2 linked regions of the Martelella mediterranea DSM 17316 genome follow. The protein of the gene in region 1 interacts with the protein of each later gene in a pairwise test. Links are inferred from orthologs where the notes say so. Each region holds a gene or a part of one and is shown on either strand. Other genes may lie near its edges. The genes, in order: Mame_RS04430 and Mame_RS12390.

Region 1 (8,993 bases):
TCCTCGACAATCTGAACGACGATGTGCTGGCCTGGTCGGATACGCCTTACACCTTCCTCAAGCGTCAGGCGTCCTTCGACAGCGGTCGCTGGGTCAAGGTCGAAACCGGAACCGATCTGCCGGTCGCCTCGTTGCGTTGACATCAGCCTCAGGCCAGGCGCCTGGGCCCGAGACAGGCGTGACACATGAAGATTGACACATCCTCCCCGATCGTTGTGCTGACCGGCGCCGGCATTTCTGCGGAATCGGGCCTTGCGACATTCCGCGATCAGGGCGGGCTCTGGGAGGGGCACAGCATCGAGGATGTCGCGACCCCTGAGGGTTTCCATAAAAACCCTGACCTGGTGTTCGATTTCTACAATATGCGCCGCCGCGAGGCCGCGAAGGCCAAGCCGAACGCCGCTCACAATGCGCTTGCCGCACTGGAAAACGCCTGGGACGGCGATTTCCTGCTGATCACCCAGAATGTCGACGACCTGCACGAACGGGCCGGCTCCAAGAGGATGTTGCACATGCATGGCCGGCTCGATTCCGCGCTGTGCTATGAATGCGGCAGCCACCAGCACTGGGAGGGCGATCTCGACCGGGACTGCTTCTGTTCAAGCTGCAGCCGCCCCTCGCTGCGCCCCGATATCGTCTGGTTCGGCGAAATGCCCTATGATATGGACGCGATCGAGGTCGCTTTGGAAAAGGCGGCCCTGTTCGTGGCGATCGGCACGTCCGGCACGGTCTATCCCGCCGCCGGCTTCGTGGCGGGGGCTGCGGCCGCCGGCGCGCATACGGTCGAGATCAATCTCGAAGCAACCGGCAACAGCCTGTTCGGCGAATGCCGGACCGGTTCGGCCTCGACGGCCGTTCCAGACTTTGTCGCGACGCTTCTCGGCAAGAAACCCTGATTACCCGTTTGACCTTTGACGAATTCGGATTTAGAATTATTCTAAACTATAACCGGAATCAGTCCCATGGTCCTGCCCCTTTTTGGTCGCGCCAAGCGCGACTTCTCCTCCCTGCGCGAAGCTGAGATACTGGCGCTTGCGATTTCCTCCGAGGAGGACGATGCGCGCATCTACAAGGCCTATGCCGCTCACCTGCGCGGCGAGTACCCCGACAGCGCGCGGATTTTCGATGACATGGCCGAGGTTGAGGACAGTCACCGGCGCATGCTGATCGACATGTTCAAGCGCCGCTTCGGCGATGACATACCGCTGGTCCGGCGCGAGCATGTGCGCGGCTTCATCGAGCGCCGCCCCGACTGGCTGATGAAGACGCTGTCGCTGGACAAGATCCGCCGCCAGTCGGTGCTGATGGAGGAACAGGCCCAGCGCTTCTACCGCGCCGCCATGAACGAGGTTTCCGACGCCGATACCCGCAAGCTGCTCGGCGATCTCGCCATGGCCGAGGAGGCGCATGAGGAGCTCGCCGAGACGCTGACCGAGAAACACGCGCCGGAAGGCGTGCGCGACGAGGAGGCCGCCAAGGAGCACCGCCAGTTCCTGCTGACCTGGGTGCAGCCGGGCCTTGCCGGGCTGATGGACGGCTCGGTCTCGACGCTGGCGCCGATCTTCGCCGCCGCCTTCGCCACGCAGGATACCTGGCAGACCTTCCTGATCGGCCTGTCGGCCGCCGTCGGCGCCGGCATTTCCATGGGCTTCACCGAGGCGGCCCATGACGACGGCAAGCTTTCGGGCCGCGGCTCGCCGATCAAGCGCGGCATCGCCTCCGGCGTGATGACCATGCTCGGCGGGCTCGGCCACGCGCTGCCCTATCTGATTCCGGACTTCTGGACCGCGACGATCATCGCCATTGTCGTCGTGTTCTTCGAGCTCTGGGCGATCGCCTTCATCCAGAACAAATATATGGAAACTCCGTTCATGCGCGCCGCCTTCCAGGTCGTGCTGGGCGGCGGCCTGGTGCTGGCGGCCGGCATGATCATCGGCAGCGGCTGAGGGGGGCCGCCCGGCTTGGCCTTTGTGTTGCGGGCGGCTTCAGCCGTAGCTGCGGGTCGGGCGGTCCATGACGCGCCTGCCGAACAGGCTGGCGGTCAGGTCCGTCATCAGGATCGCCGCCTTGCCGCGCTCATCGAGGAACGGGTTGAGCTCGACCAGATCGAGGCTGGTCACGAGCCCGCTGTCATGCAGTATTTCCATCACCAGATGCGCCTCGCGGAAGGTTGCCCCGCCCGGCACGGTGGTGCCGACCCCCGGCGCGACCGTCGGGTCGAGGAAATCGACGTCGAAGCTCACATGCAGCATGCCGTTTTCGGCCTCGACCTTTTCCAGGAATGCCGTCAGCAACCCGGCAATGCCGTTTTCGTCGATGGCGCGCATGTCATGCACCGTAACGCCCGCGCCGCGGATCGTCGCGCGTTCGGCCGGATCGACGCTGCGGATGCCGATCATGCAGACATTTTTCGGATCGACCGGAGCGGCGAGCGGCGGAAACACGCCTTCGAAACCCGGCTGGCCGGTGAAATAGGCGGCCGGCGTGCCGTGCAGATTGCCGCTGTCGGTGGTCTCGAGCGTGTGGAAATCCGTGTGTGCGTCGAGCCACAGCACGAAAAGCGGTCGGCCCTCTTCCTGCGCCCGCCGCGCAACGCCGGCAACGCTTGCCGCCGCCATCACGTGATCGCCGCCCATGAAGATCGGCAGGCCATCCGCGGAAATTTCGAACGCCTTGTCGACCAGCGCGTCGAGCCAGGACACGGTCTCGCTCAAGGCCTTGAGCTTGGCGTTGGGATGGGAGACGGCGCGTTCGGCGGCGGGCGTCAGATCGCCGAGATCGCGCACGGTATGGCCGAGCCCCCTCAGCGCCTCGGCCAGGCCCGCGGCTCTCAACCCGTTGGGCCCCATATTGCAGCCCTTGCGCCCCGAGCCGCACTCGACCGGCACGCCCAGCAAGATACAGTCCATGTCATTCTCCACAGCCCTGCCGAAGAATCGGGCATCCGGCGCATGCAAACACGAATGATCGTAAAAGAGAACCGTCACAACGCCATGAATTACAGGAGCCATGCGTCAGCAGGAATATCGATCCGGGCCGGTTCTGTGCTATTTGATGTCGAAAGGAAACGGCGAGGCATGAATTGAGAAGGCAGCATGGATGAAATCTGTTTGAGCGACGCCCGGCAATCGGCCGGCCGTTTTTTCCAGAAGATGACCAAGCCGGTCTTCGCCTTCATCCTGCTGATCACCTCCCTTGCCGCCAGTCCGCTTGCGGCCGAACCGGTCGACCTGACCGATGAGGAGCGGGCCTATATCGCCGCTTACCGCGTGGCGACCATCGGGCTCGTGGCCGACAACGAGCCGTATTCCTTCTACCTCAATGGCAAGATCATGGGCTGGTCGGTGGACGTGCTGGACGCGATCTCCGCAATGACCGGTCTCGATTTCGCGGTCCGGCTGGGTTCGTGGCCGGAAATCTACGGCCAGTTCCGCCAGGGCGGGCTGGACGTGATCGCCGACATCTCCTTCACCGAGGAGCGGGACCCGTTCATTCTCTTCACCGAACCCTACCACCTGCGTCGCACGATATTGTTCGAAAATGTCGACCGCCCGCTCGGCGATCTCGCCGACACGGAGGCGCTGAAAGCGCGGCGGATCGGCGTGATCCGCGACATCTACTATGCCAACGCGCTCAAGGATGCCGGATTCCAGCTCCAGGAATATGCGACCTATCGCGACCTGATGGCGGCGGTCGCCTTCGGCTGGGTGGACGGCGCGCTCGCCGCGGAGTTGACCGGGAATTTCTTCATCCGCGAGAATGGTTTCACCAATGTGGCGGCCGCCGGCGCGCTGCCGTTGACAGCGGTGTCACTGGAAGACTTCCGCCTCGGCGTTCTCGATCAGGCCGGCGATGCCGCGCTTCTGTCGTCGATCCTGCAGAAGGCCGTGCTGGCGTTGCCGCCCGAAACCCTGGACGAGATCACCGACCGCTGGCTGAGCTACCGCACGGGGCGCACCAGCAATGGCGGCCTGCTGCGGCTGCTGCCGGAGGAACAGGCCTTCATCGAGGAAGCGCCGACGCTCTCGATCGGCTTCATCATCGATTACCAGCCCTTCAGCTATCTCGAGAACGGTCGCGGCCAGGGTCTTGCCGTCGATCTTGCCCAGTATATCAGCGCCAGCACGGGCCTCTCGTTCGAGCCGGTCTATGACAACTGGGCGAAATTGCTGCAGCGCTTCAAATCCGGCGACCTCGATATTATCACCAATATCTCCCACACCGAGGAACGCAGCGAATTCACGCTGTTTTCCGACGAATACCACCGCATCCCCAATGCGGTATTCGTGCGCTCCGGCTTCGGCCCCTATCGCGACATCGCCGATCTCGACGGCAAGCGGATCGGGATCGGCCGCGACATCTATTACGCCGATGCGGTTTCGGCGCGGTTTGACGACGTGCGCCAGTTCGATGGCCAGGAAGCGCTGATCCACGCGCTGGCCGACGGCGAGATCGACGCCGCCATCGCTTCGCTGAGCAATGGCAATTCCATCATCCGCCGCGACGGGTTGATCAATATCCAGATCGGCGGCGAGTTCCTGATGGACGGGGTCGAGCGCGAGGACCTGCGCTTCGGCGTCTCGCCGAAATATCCCTATCTCGAAAGCATCATCGACCGTTCGCTCGCCTCGATCCCGCTCGCGCGCTGGCAGGAGATGGAAAACCGCTGGCTCGGTCCGCCGCTGGCCGGGATCGATCGCCGCCGCGCCGTGCTCGATGAAGACGAACGCGATTATCTGCATGACAGAGGGCCGCTCAGGGTCTGCGTCGATCCGCGATCGCCGCCTTATACCATGATCGAACGCGACGGCGATTTCACCGGAGCGATTGCCGATATCCTTGCGCTTCTGGGTGAGAACGGCGAGTTTTCCTGGCAGATTCAGCCGGTGCCGCTCACCTCCGACAGCGAGCGTGAGGCCGCCCTTGCCGGCTGCGACGTGCTGCCATTCGTCGCCAATGCCGATTTCGCCGGAAGCGACTACGATCTGACGCCCTCCTATCTCGAAATGGCGCTTGCCGTCGCAAGTCGGCTGCAGGCGCCGTTCGTGGAAAGCATGCGCGACCTTGAAGGACAGCGTGTCGGGGTGGTGTCGCGCCACGCGCCGCTGACGATGCTGAAGGCGCGCTATCCCGATGTCGCGATCGTGGCGCTGGACGGTGAAGGCGCCGGGCTCGATGCCGTGCTGGGCGGCGAACTGGACGCGGTCGTCGGCCCGCTCGACACGCTCGTCTATCTGATCGCCGCCAGGAACACCAACGACATCAAGATCTCCGGCCGAATCTCCGAGAACGTCCAGGTGGTCGCAGCCACGACGGCGGCCGAGCCCATGCTCGGCGATATTTTCGAAAAGCTGATCGCCACGCTCGATCCCGTCGAGGTCGACCGGATTCTCAACCGCCAGAAGCTGGCGCCGTTCAAGCGCGCGATCGACTACCGGCTGTTGTTCGCCACCGCGGCGCTGATCGCCGTCGTGTTCCTCGTTTTCCTGTACTGGGTCCGCAAGTTGCGACTGCTCAACAGGGCGCTGAACACGGCCAATGACCTGCTGCAACAGTCCTCCATCACCGATGGGTTGACCGGGCTCTACAACCGAACCCATTTCATCGCGCGCGCCGAAGTCGCCTTTGAACAATGCCGGCGCGACGGCGAGCGCTTTACTCTCACCATGCTCGACGTCGACCATTTCAAGCCGATCAACGACCGGATGGGCCACGTCTTCGGCGATGCCTGTCTGGAACATCTCGCCGCGGTCTTCCGGTCCCACTTCCAGAGAGCGGACGACATGGTCGCGCGTTACGGCGGAGAGGAGTTCATCGCCTATCACATCGCGGGCGGACCGGAGGAAATCCGCGCTTTCCTCGAGGATTTGCGCGCCAAAGTGGAGGCGAGCCCGGTGCGCCATCACGATTACGTCCAGCCGCTGACGGTGAGTATAGGATTTTATTCCGCCGTTCCCGGTGAACACGACACGCTCGATCGCTTCATCGCCGAAGCCGACCAGCGGCTCTACGACGCCAAGGAGGCCGGGCGCAACCGCGTCATCGGCAACGACTGAGCGCGACCTTCATCCGACACGCGCAGACCTCAGTTCTCGCGCGAGGCCACGAAGCGGGCTGCGGCGATCAGCGTTGCCGCCCGCGCACCGAAGGGGCTAAGCAGGGCCTCGGCCTCCGCGACCAGTTCCGTCAGCCGGCGCTCGGCCCAGGCCGGGCCGTGGAGCGACACCAGCGTGCCCTTGCCGCGCCCGGCATCCTTGCCGGTCGCCTTGCCCATGGTTTCGGCATCGGCTCTGAGATCGAGGAGATCGTCGGCAAGCTGGAAGGCGAGGCCGATCACCGCGCCGAACCGGGCAAGCCGGGCGCGCGCGTCCGCCCCGGCGCCGGCAATGATCGCACCGGCCTCCGCTCCAAACCGGATCAGCGCGCCGGTCTTCATCGCCTGTAGCGTCACGATGCCGGCCTCGTCCGGCGGGGTCTTCTCCGCCGCCAGATCAAGCGCCTGACCGCCCGCCATGCCGCCAATGCCCGCCGCCCGCGACAGCGCGCTGACAAGCGCAAGGCGGGCTACGGGATCGAGCCCGGTCGCATCGTCGGCGATGATATCGAAGGCGAGCGTCAGCAGGCTGTCGCCGGCGAGAATCGCGGCGGCCTCGTCAAAGGCCGTGTGCACGGTCGGTCGTCCCCGGCGCAGATCGTCGTCATCCATGGCCGGCAGGTCGTCATGGATCAGCGAATAGCAGTGGATGCATTCCAGCGCAGCCGCCACCCTGAGCGCCGCATCCGCCGGCCCGCCGAGAAGCCGCGTTGTCTCGATCACCAGAAACGGGCGGAAACGCTTGCCGCCGTTCAGCACGCCGTGGCGGATCGCCGCCATCAGCGTTTCCGGCCGCGCCGTTTCGCCTTCAAGCGGTTCGGGGCCGAGCAGTCGGTCGAGGCAGGCTTCGACGTCCTTGCGGGCGCTTTCGAGGCGGGTGGTGAATTCGGTCTCTGACATGGGGCCATGTCTTGGCATGAGGGCGCGCGGCGTTCAAGCGGTTTCGCGCGCGCTCTCATGCAGGGACGGCAACGGCTTTTCTTGGCGTCGGCATCACGCTATGGAAGGGGCGGATTTCACGAAAGCTGATATATCGATGCGCGACGACGACATGCCGGAAGACGATGAGGATGAGGCTCCCCGCCGGTCGCTGTTTCGCCGCCTGATCCGCTATGGCGTGATCGCAATCATCGTGATCGTGCTTTTGCCGTATCTGCTGCTGCCGCTCTACCGGCCGTCCTTCGTCCATCCGGTTTCGGTGCCGATGATGGCCCGGCTTTTTACCGGCTACGACCGGCAATGGGTGCCGTTCGACGAGATCGCGCCGGTGCTGGTGCAATCGGTGATGATGTCGGAGGACGGGCAGTTCTGCAATCACGACGGCATCGACTGGGGCGAGTACAAGGCCGTGGTCGAGGATGCGCTGGCGGGCAAGGCCGTGCGCGGGGCGAGCACGATACCGATGCAGACGGTGAAAAACCTCTATCTCTGGAACAGCCGCTCCTATCTGCGCAAGGCGCTGGAACTGCCGCTGGCGATCTCCGCCGACATCGTCTGGCCGAAGAAGCGGATCATGGAAATCTATCTCAACATCGCGCAATGGGGGCCGGAAACCTTCGGTATCGAGGCGGCGGCGCGCGAACAGTTCGGAGTGTCCGCCGCGGACCTGACGGCGCGGCAGGCCGCACTGCTCGCCGTCTCGCTGCCCGATCCGGTGGGCCGGCAGGCCGCGGCCCCAAGCCGACATATGCAGAACCTCGCCGCCAGGGTGGAGCGGCTGGCCGGGCGCTCGGGCGCCTATATCACCTGCCTTTATGACTGACATTCGACATTGTTGTTGGCGCGGGGCGGGGAAATGCGGTTAACTCCCGCGCAAACGGAAGGGTGAAGCATGAGCGATCTGACGCTTTATATCGGCAACAAGAAATATTCCTCATGGTCGCTCAGGCCCTGGCTGGCGATGGAGGCCGCCGGCATTCCGTTCAAGGAAGTACTGATCCCGTTCGATTTTCCCGCCGGCAATCCGCGCTTCCGCGAGGTCTCGCCCGTGGGTCAGGTGCCGGTATTGCATCACGGCAAATTCCGGGTCTGGGAATCGCTCGCGATCATCGAATATGTCGCCGAGCTTTACCCCGAGGCCCAGCTCTGGCCCGCAGACAGGATCGAACGGGCGGCGGCGCGGGCGGTCTCGGCGGAAATGCATGCGGGCTTCCGGGCGCTGCGCGGGGCTTGCCCGATGAATTTCGGCCGCAAGCCCGCCCCACTTGCCGTCGATGACGCCGTCCGGGCCGATGTCCGGCGCATCGAGACGCTGTGGGCCGACGCGCTGGAGGCCTCCGGCGGGCCGTTCCTGTTCGGCAGCTTTTCGGCGGCCGATGCGATGTATGCACCGGTCGTCAACCGCTTCGAGGTCTATGAACTCACCGACAATCCGACGTCGCTCGCCTATATGACCGCGATCAGAAGCGTGCCGGCTTTCCAGCGCTGGCGCGACGGTGCGCTGGCCGAAAGCTGGGTGGTTCCGGAAGACGAAGTCTGAGCCCGGTCTCCGCCCGGCTTCCCAATGAGTCAAAAAAATGCCAAGGGGACTGGTCAAACTCCGGATTGCCCTGTATAAGCGCGCCAAATTTCAAGAATTCCAAGGGCGATCTTGCGGTGGTTTCACCCGCCGATGATTGCGCCTTGCGCCCCAAGTGGAGTAGTCCAATGGCTGTACCGAAAAGAAAAACGACCCCGTCCAAGCGCGGTATGCGCCGTGCTGCCGACGCTCTCAAGGCTCCGACCTATGTCGAAGACAAGAATTCCGGCGAACTGCGCCGTCCGCACCATATCGATCTGAAGACCGGCATGTATCGCGGCCGCCAGGTTCTGACGCCGAAGGAAAGCGCCTGATCCATCAGGCAGCGTTTCCGCTGAAATTGAAAAAGCCGTCCCAAAGGGACGGCTTTTTTGTTGCGGC
Region 2 (4,912 bases), 1.7 Mb from region 1 along the record:
ACGCCGTCCGGCGCGCGCAGACGCTGACGCCGCCCCCTGCCCTTCATCTGCTCGACGGTCTCGAACGCGCCGAGCGCGGCATGGACATCGCCGCCGGCCTCGGCGATCGCGGCAAGGGCGGCAAGCGCGTTTTCGGCCATATGCTGGCCCGGCAGGCCGAGGTTGAAGGCGGTCGGCTCCTCGGTCCCGAGCGCCGCCAGAACATGGCCCCGCTCGTTCTTCCTGTCGCTGACGGTGCGGTATTCGAGCAGCCGATAGTCGGCCTTGGCATGCTCGCCAAAGGAAACGACGCGGGCACCATAGCGCCGGGCGACCCGCGCCAGCGTATCGAAGGCATCAATGTCGCGGTTGAGGATCGCCGCGCCCTCAGGCTCCAGGCCTTCCAAAATTTCGGCCTTGGCGGCGACGATTTCCTTGATGCCGGAAAAATTGCCGATATGGACCGGCGCGACCGTGGTGATCACCGCCACATGCGGGCGCACCATTTTCGTCAGCGGCCGGATCTCGCCGGAATGGTTCATGCCGATCTCGAACACGCCGAACTCGGTATCGGCCGGCATGCGCGCAAGCGTCAGCGGCACGCCCCAGTGGTTGTTGAACGAGGCGACGGCCGCATGAACCTTACCGGAGGCCTTCAGCCCGGTGGCAAGCATTTCCTTCGTGCTGGTCTTGCCGACCGAACCGGTGACGGCGATGATGCGCGCGTCCGTGCGCGCCCTCGCGGCCATCGCCAGCCGGCCCATCGCCTCCAGCACATCGTCAACGACGATCATGCCGCAGGTCAGCCGGCCTAGCGCCGGCAGCTTGGCCTCGGAGACGACCAGGAGCGTCGCGCCGTTCTTGGCGGCAAGGCCTGCGAATTTGTGGCCATCCACCCGGTCGCCGGCGATGGCGAAAAATGCCTCGCCATGGGAGATCGTGCGGCTGTCAATGGAAATGCCCGTAACGCCTTCCGGCAGTTCGCCCACGGGACGCCCGTCCATGGCCTCGACCATTTCGGCTGATGTCCAAAGCAAACTCACGATGCGTGGCCCTCCAATGCCTTCTTGACTTCGGCAAGGTCGGAGAAGGGGCGGGTCACGCCGCCCGCCGTCTGCCCTTCCTCGTGGCCCTTGCCGGCTACGATCAGTGTATCACCCGTCTGCAAAAGGCCGACGGCATGGGCGATCGCCTCGGCGCGGTCGCCGATCTCTTTAGCGCCGGGGGCCGCAGCCAGGATTTCCGAGCGGATTTCCGCAGGAACCTCGGAGCGCGGATTGTCGTCGGTGACGATCACGATATCGGCAAGCCGGGTGGCAATCTCGCCCATGATCGGGCGCTTGCCTCGATCGCGATCGCCGCCGCAGCCGAAGACCACGATGACCCGGCCGGTGGTGAACGGCCGCACGGCGGTGAGCACCTTTTCCAGCGCATCGGGCTTGTGGGCGTAATCGATATAGGCGAGCGCGCCGTTTTCGGCCTTGCCGGCAAGCTGAAGCCGGCCGGCAGCACCCTCCACCTTTTCCAGCGCCAGAAACGCGGTTCGGGCATCAACGCCGGTCGCAATCGCAAGACCGGCGGCGACCAGTGCATTGGAGATCTGGAACTCGCCCGCTAGCGGCAGCCGGACCTCGTGGATCGTGCCGTCGTGCAGGATTTCGGCAAACTGGCTGTCGCGCTTCTGCTCGACGCGCTTCAGCGCCAGAAATTTGCCCTTGCGGCCGACGGTGAGAACGCGCTGGCCTGCACCTTCCGCCGCTGCGATCGCGCGATCCGACCATTCGTCATCGGCGTTGATCACCGCCGGCGAACCGGTCGGCAGCACCCGCTCGAAAAGCTGCATCTTGGCCGCGAAATAATGCTCTACGGTCGGATGATAATCCATGTGGTCGCGGCCGAGATTGGTGAACGCCCCGGCCGAAAGCCGAACGCCGTCGAGCCGGTACTGATCGAGCCCGTGGCTGGAGGCTTCCATCGCGCCATGGGTGACGCCGTCGCGGGCAAGCTCGGCAAGCAATGCGTGAAGCGCCACCGGATCGGGCGTGGTCAGCGAACCATATTCGGTGCGGCCGGGGGCGGTCACGCCGGTGGTGCCGATCATGGCGGCGGCAAGGCCGGCTTGGGCCCAGATCTGGCGGGTGAAGGAGGCGACGGAGGTCTTGCCGGCCGTGCCGGTGACGGCCACCATGGTTTCCGGCTGCGCGTCGTAGAAACGGGCAGCGGCGATCGCCAGAAAGGCGCGCGGATTGTCGACGGTCAGCACCGGTATGCGCGAACCCTCGTGCGGGGAAGCGCTGATGGCGGCGACCGCGCCGCGCTGGGCGGCATCATCGATGAAGGCCGCGCCATCCGCCTTGCTGCCGGCAATCGCCACGAACAGCGCGCCGGGCTCGGCCTTGCGGCTGTCGGCGGTCAGGGAGGTTATGTCGAGCGCACCGGAGCTGCCGGCAAGCGCCGCATTCAGTTCGGGAAAGGCCGTTCCGGCGAGAGCGCTCAGTTTCATCGTGTCAGTCTCTGTTCTGCACCCGGCGGGCCGGATGGCATGGCATCAGTAGGAAGCGAGGAGGGCTGCCCCTTCCGCGCCGAAATCGGGATCAACGCCGAGGATGGGCGCCGTCCGGCGAATGATCTCGCCATTCATCGGCCCGGCGTTCCAGGCGGCCGTACGACCGGGGACCCCCTCGACCTTCTTGGCATCGTCAATCGTCACGAGGACGACATATTGCGGGTTGTCCATGGGAAATGCGGCAAGAAAAGCGTTGAAGTTGCGATCTTTCGAATATTTCCCATCGATAATCTTCTCCGACGTGCCGGTCTTGCCGCCAACGCGATAGCCCGGCACCTGGCCGTTCCGCCCCGAGCCGTCCGTGCCGTTCAGCCGCAGGAGATAACGCATCTTGTCGCTGGTTTCCTTGGAAACCACGTGCTTGGCGATCCGGTCGGCCTCCTCCCGGCTGCGCGGCAGGAAGGTCGGCGTCAGAAGCTTGCCGCCATTGACGAGCGCCGCCGCGGCGGCCGCCGTCTGCAGTGAGGTCGTGGTCACGCCCTGGCCGAAGGAGACGGTCGCGGAGAAGACCCCGCCCCATTTCTGCGGCCGCTGGGGCGTTCCCGCGCCGCCGATCTCGGTGTCCATCTTGTCGAGCAGACCGAGATTTTCCAGGAAGGTGCGCTGGTAATCGGGACCGACGGCGGCGGCGATGCGCGATGCGGCGATATTGGAGGAATAGGTAAAGACCTCCGGATAGGTGAGTATCCGGTTCTGGGCATGGTCGTCGCGGATGCGCGAGCGGCCAAAGATCAGCGGCGTCTTTGCGTCCACGAGGCTGTTCATGTTGAACTTGCCGGATTCCAGCCCCATCGCCAGCGTGAAAGCCTTGAACGTCGAGCCCATTTCGTAGACGCCGGTGATCGCGTCGTTCAGCATGCGCGGATCGGTCGCCGGCGGCGGGTTGTTCGGATCGAAATCGGGCACCGATGCAAGCGCAATGATCTCGCCGGTGTTGACGTCGAGAACGGTTCCGGTCGCGCCGATGGCGTGGAACTTGTTGACGCCTTCCACCAGAACGTCGCGCAGGATGCTCTGGACGCGCAGGTCGATCGAGGTCTCGAACGGCTTCAGGTCCATCGCGCCGGAGAGGCCGAGGCCCATCAGACCGGAAATCCCGTCGGTCCTGTCCATATAGCGCTCGATGCCGGACAGGCCGCGATTGTCGATATCGACAAGGCCGAGAATATGTGCCGCCTGCGGACCGCCGGGATAGAAGCGATGCACTTCCGGGCGGAAGCCGACGCCGGGCACGCCGGCGGCCAGAACCTGGCTCTGCTGCTTGGGCGTGATCTGGCGCTTCAGCCAGACGAATTCGCCCTTGGAGTTTAGCAGCCGGTAGGCGCGCTTGGCATCGAGATCGGGGAAGATCGGCAGCAGCGCGTCGAGAACGTCGTCGGCGCTGGTGATCATCGAGGGGTCGGCATAAAGCGACATCATCCGGACATCGGTCGCAAGCACCGCGCCGTTGCGGTCGACGATATCCGGGCGGCGCGCCAGCGTCAGCGGCATCGCCGCGCGGGCAACCGCGCCATCATCCTTGGCCAGCGAATAGTGCACCAGCCGCCCGCCGATCACGGCATAGACGGCGACAAAGGCGAAGGTGACAAAGCCGACGCGGCTGCGCGCAAGATTGACCCGTTTCTTGGCCGTGCCCTGGAACACGTCGGGCCGCGCTGCATCTTCCGTGGCCTTCGCAGCACGACGCGTCTTGGGCTTCAGCATGGGCTTCAGCTTGGGCTTCAGTTTGAGGATGCCGGGGAGCTTGATCATGGTGTCACCGATCCGGTTATGACGATATCCGTGCCGTCGGGGGCGTCGCCAGCCATCAGCGGCGGCAGATCCTCTTCGACGGGCTCGGCTTTGATGGGGGGAAGCTGGTCGAGCGTTGCGATCTGCTCCGGTTCGGCCGGGTGCAGGTCGAGCTCGGCGGCGAAGAATTCGGCAAGCCGCGCCATGCGGGCGGGCTGCGTCAGCAGCGCCTCGTCGGCCTTCAGGAGATCGATATTGTTCTGCTCCAGCGCGATCTGGTCGTCGAGCGCGCGAACCTCGTCATAGGTCGCCTCGACGCTGTATTTGATCGTGTAGGTGACCGTCGCGGTCGCGACCATGACCAGAATAAGGATGAGATCGAGCGGACGAAGCATCAGGCGCCTCCAAGGCGGGAAATATCGGCAAGGGACGGAAGGCCGAAGGCATCGAGCCCGGTTTCAGGCGCAGGCGCGGATGTGCGGATCGCAGCGCGGAGCTTGGCCGAGCGCGCCCGCGGGTTTTCCGCGGCCTCTGCCTCGCTCGCCGCAATCATGGCCTTGCCCGGCTGATCGAAAAGAGCGGGCGCCGGCGCGACTTCCGGCAGGTGGCGCGAACCGCCAGCCTTGCCGAGGCGCG

What was found.
Region 2: the proteins of Mame_RS04430 (region 1) and Mame_RS12390 interact in binary tests that used the Escherichia coli proteins (3 or more experiments, as listed by UniProt). The link is inferred for Martelella mediterranea DSM 17316 from one-to-one orthologs.

Annotation. Positions count from the first base shown.
Region 1 is NZ_CP020330.1:961,404-970,396, forward strand. The notes cover bases 6,136-8,993. They hold Mame_RS04430 (biosynthetic peptidoglycan transglycosylase), read left to right. Parts: upstream 6,136-7,130; coding sequence 7,131-7,856; downstream 7,857-8,993. Other genes in these bases: Mame_RS04425 (polyprenyl synthetase family protein), read right to left, coding at 6,136-6,994; Mame_RS04435 (glutathione S-transferase family protein), read left to right, coding at 7,926-8,573; rpmF (50S ribosomal protein L32), read left to right, coding at 8,741-8,926. Also shown: Mame_RS04400 (transglutaminase-like cysteine peptidase), read left to right, coding at 1-140; Mame_RS04405 (NAD-dependent deacylase), read left to right, coding at 186-896; iron exporter MbfA, read left to right, coding at 963-1,946; rocF (arginase), read right to left, coding at 1,986-2,909; Mame_RS04420 (diguanylate cyclase), read left to right, coding at 3,096-6,056; more of Mame_RS04425, read right to left, coding at 6,086-6,135. UniProt on the Escherichia coli protein: Peptidoglycan polymerase that catalyzes glycan chain elongation from lipid-linked precursors. May play a role in peptidoglycan assembly during cell division in collaboration with other cell division proteins.
Region 2 is NZ_CP020330.1:2,660,460-2,665,371, reverse strand. What follows is about bases 1,913-4,912. They hold Mame_RS12390 (peptidoglycan D,D-transpeptidase FtsI family protein), read right to left. Parts: upstream 4,298-4,912; coding sequence 2,528-4,297; downstream 1,913-2,527. Other genes in these bases: rsmH (16S rRNA (cytosine(1402)-N(4))-methyltransferase RsmH), read right to left, coding at 4,671-4,912; ftsL (cell division protein FtsL), read right to left, coding at 4,294-4,671; Mame_RS12395 (UDP-N-acetylmuramoyl-L-alanyl-D-glutamate--2,6-diaminopimelate ligase), read right to left, coding at 1,913-2,482. In the rest of the region: Mame_RS12400 (UDP-N-acetylmuramoyl-tripeptide--D-alanyl-D-alanine ligase), read right to left, coding at 1-1,022; more of Mame_RS12395, read right to left, coding at 1,019-1,912. UniProt on the Escherichia coli protein: Essential cell division protein that catalyzes cross-linking of the peptidoglycan cell wall at the division septum. Required for localization of FtsN.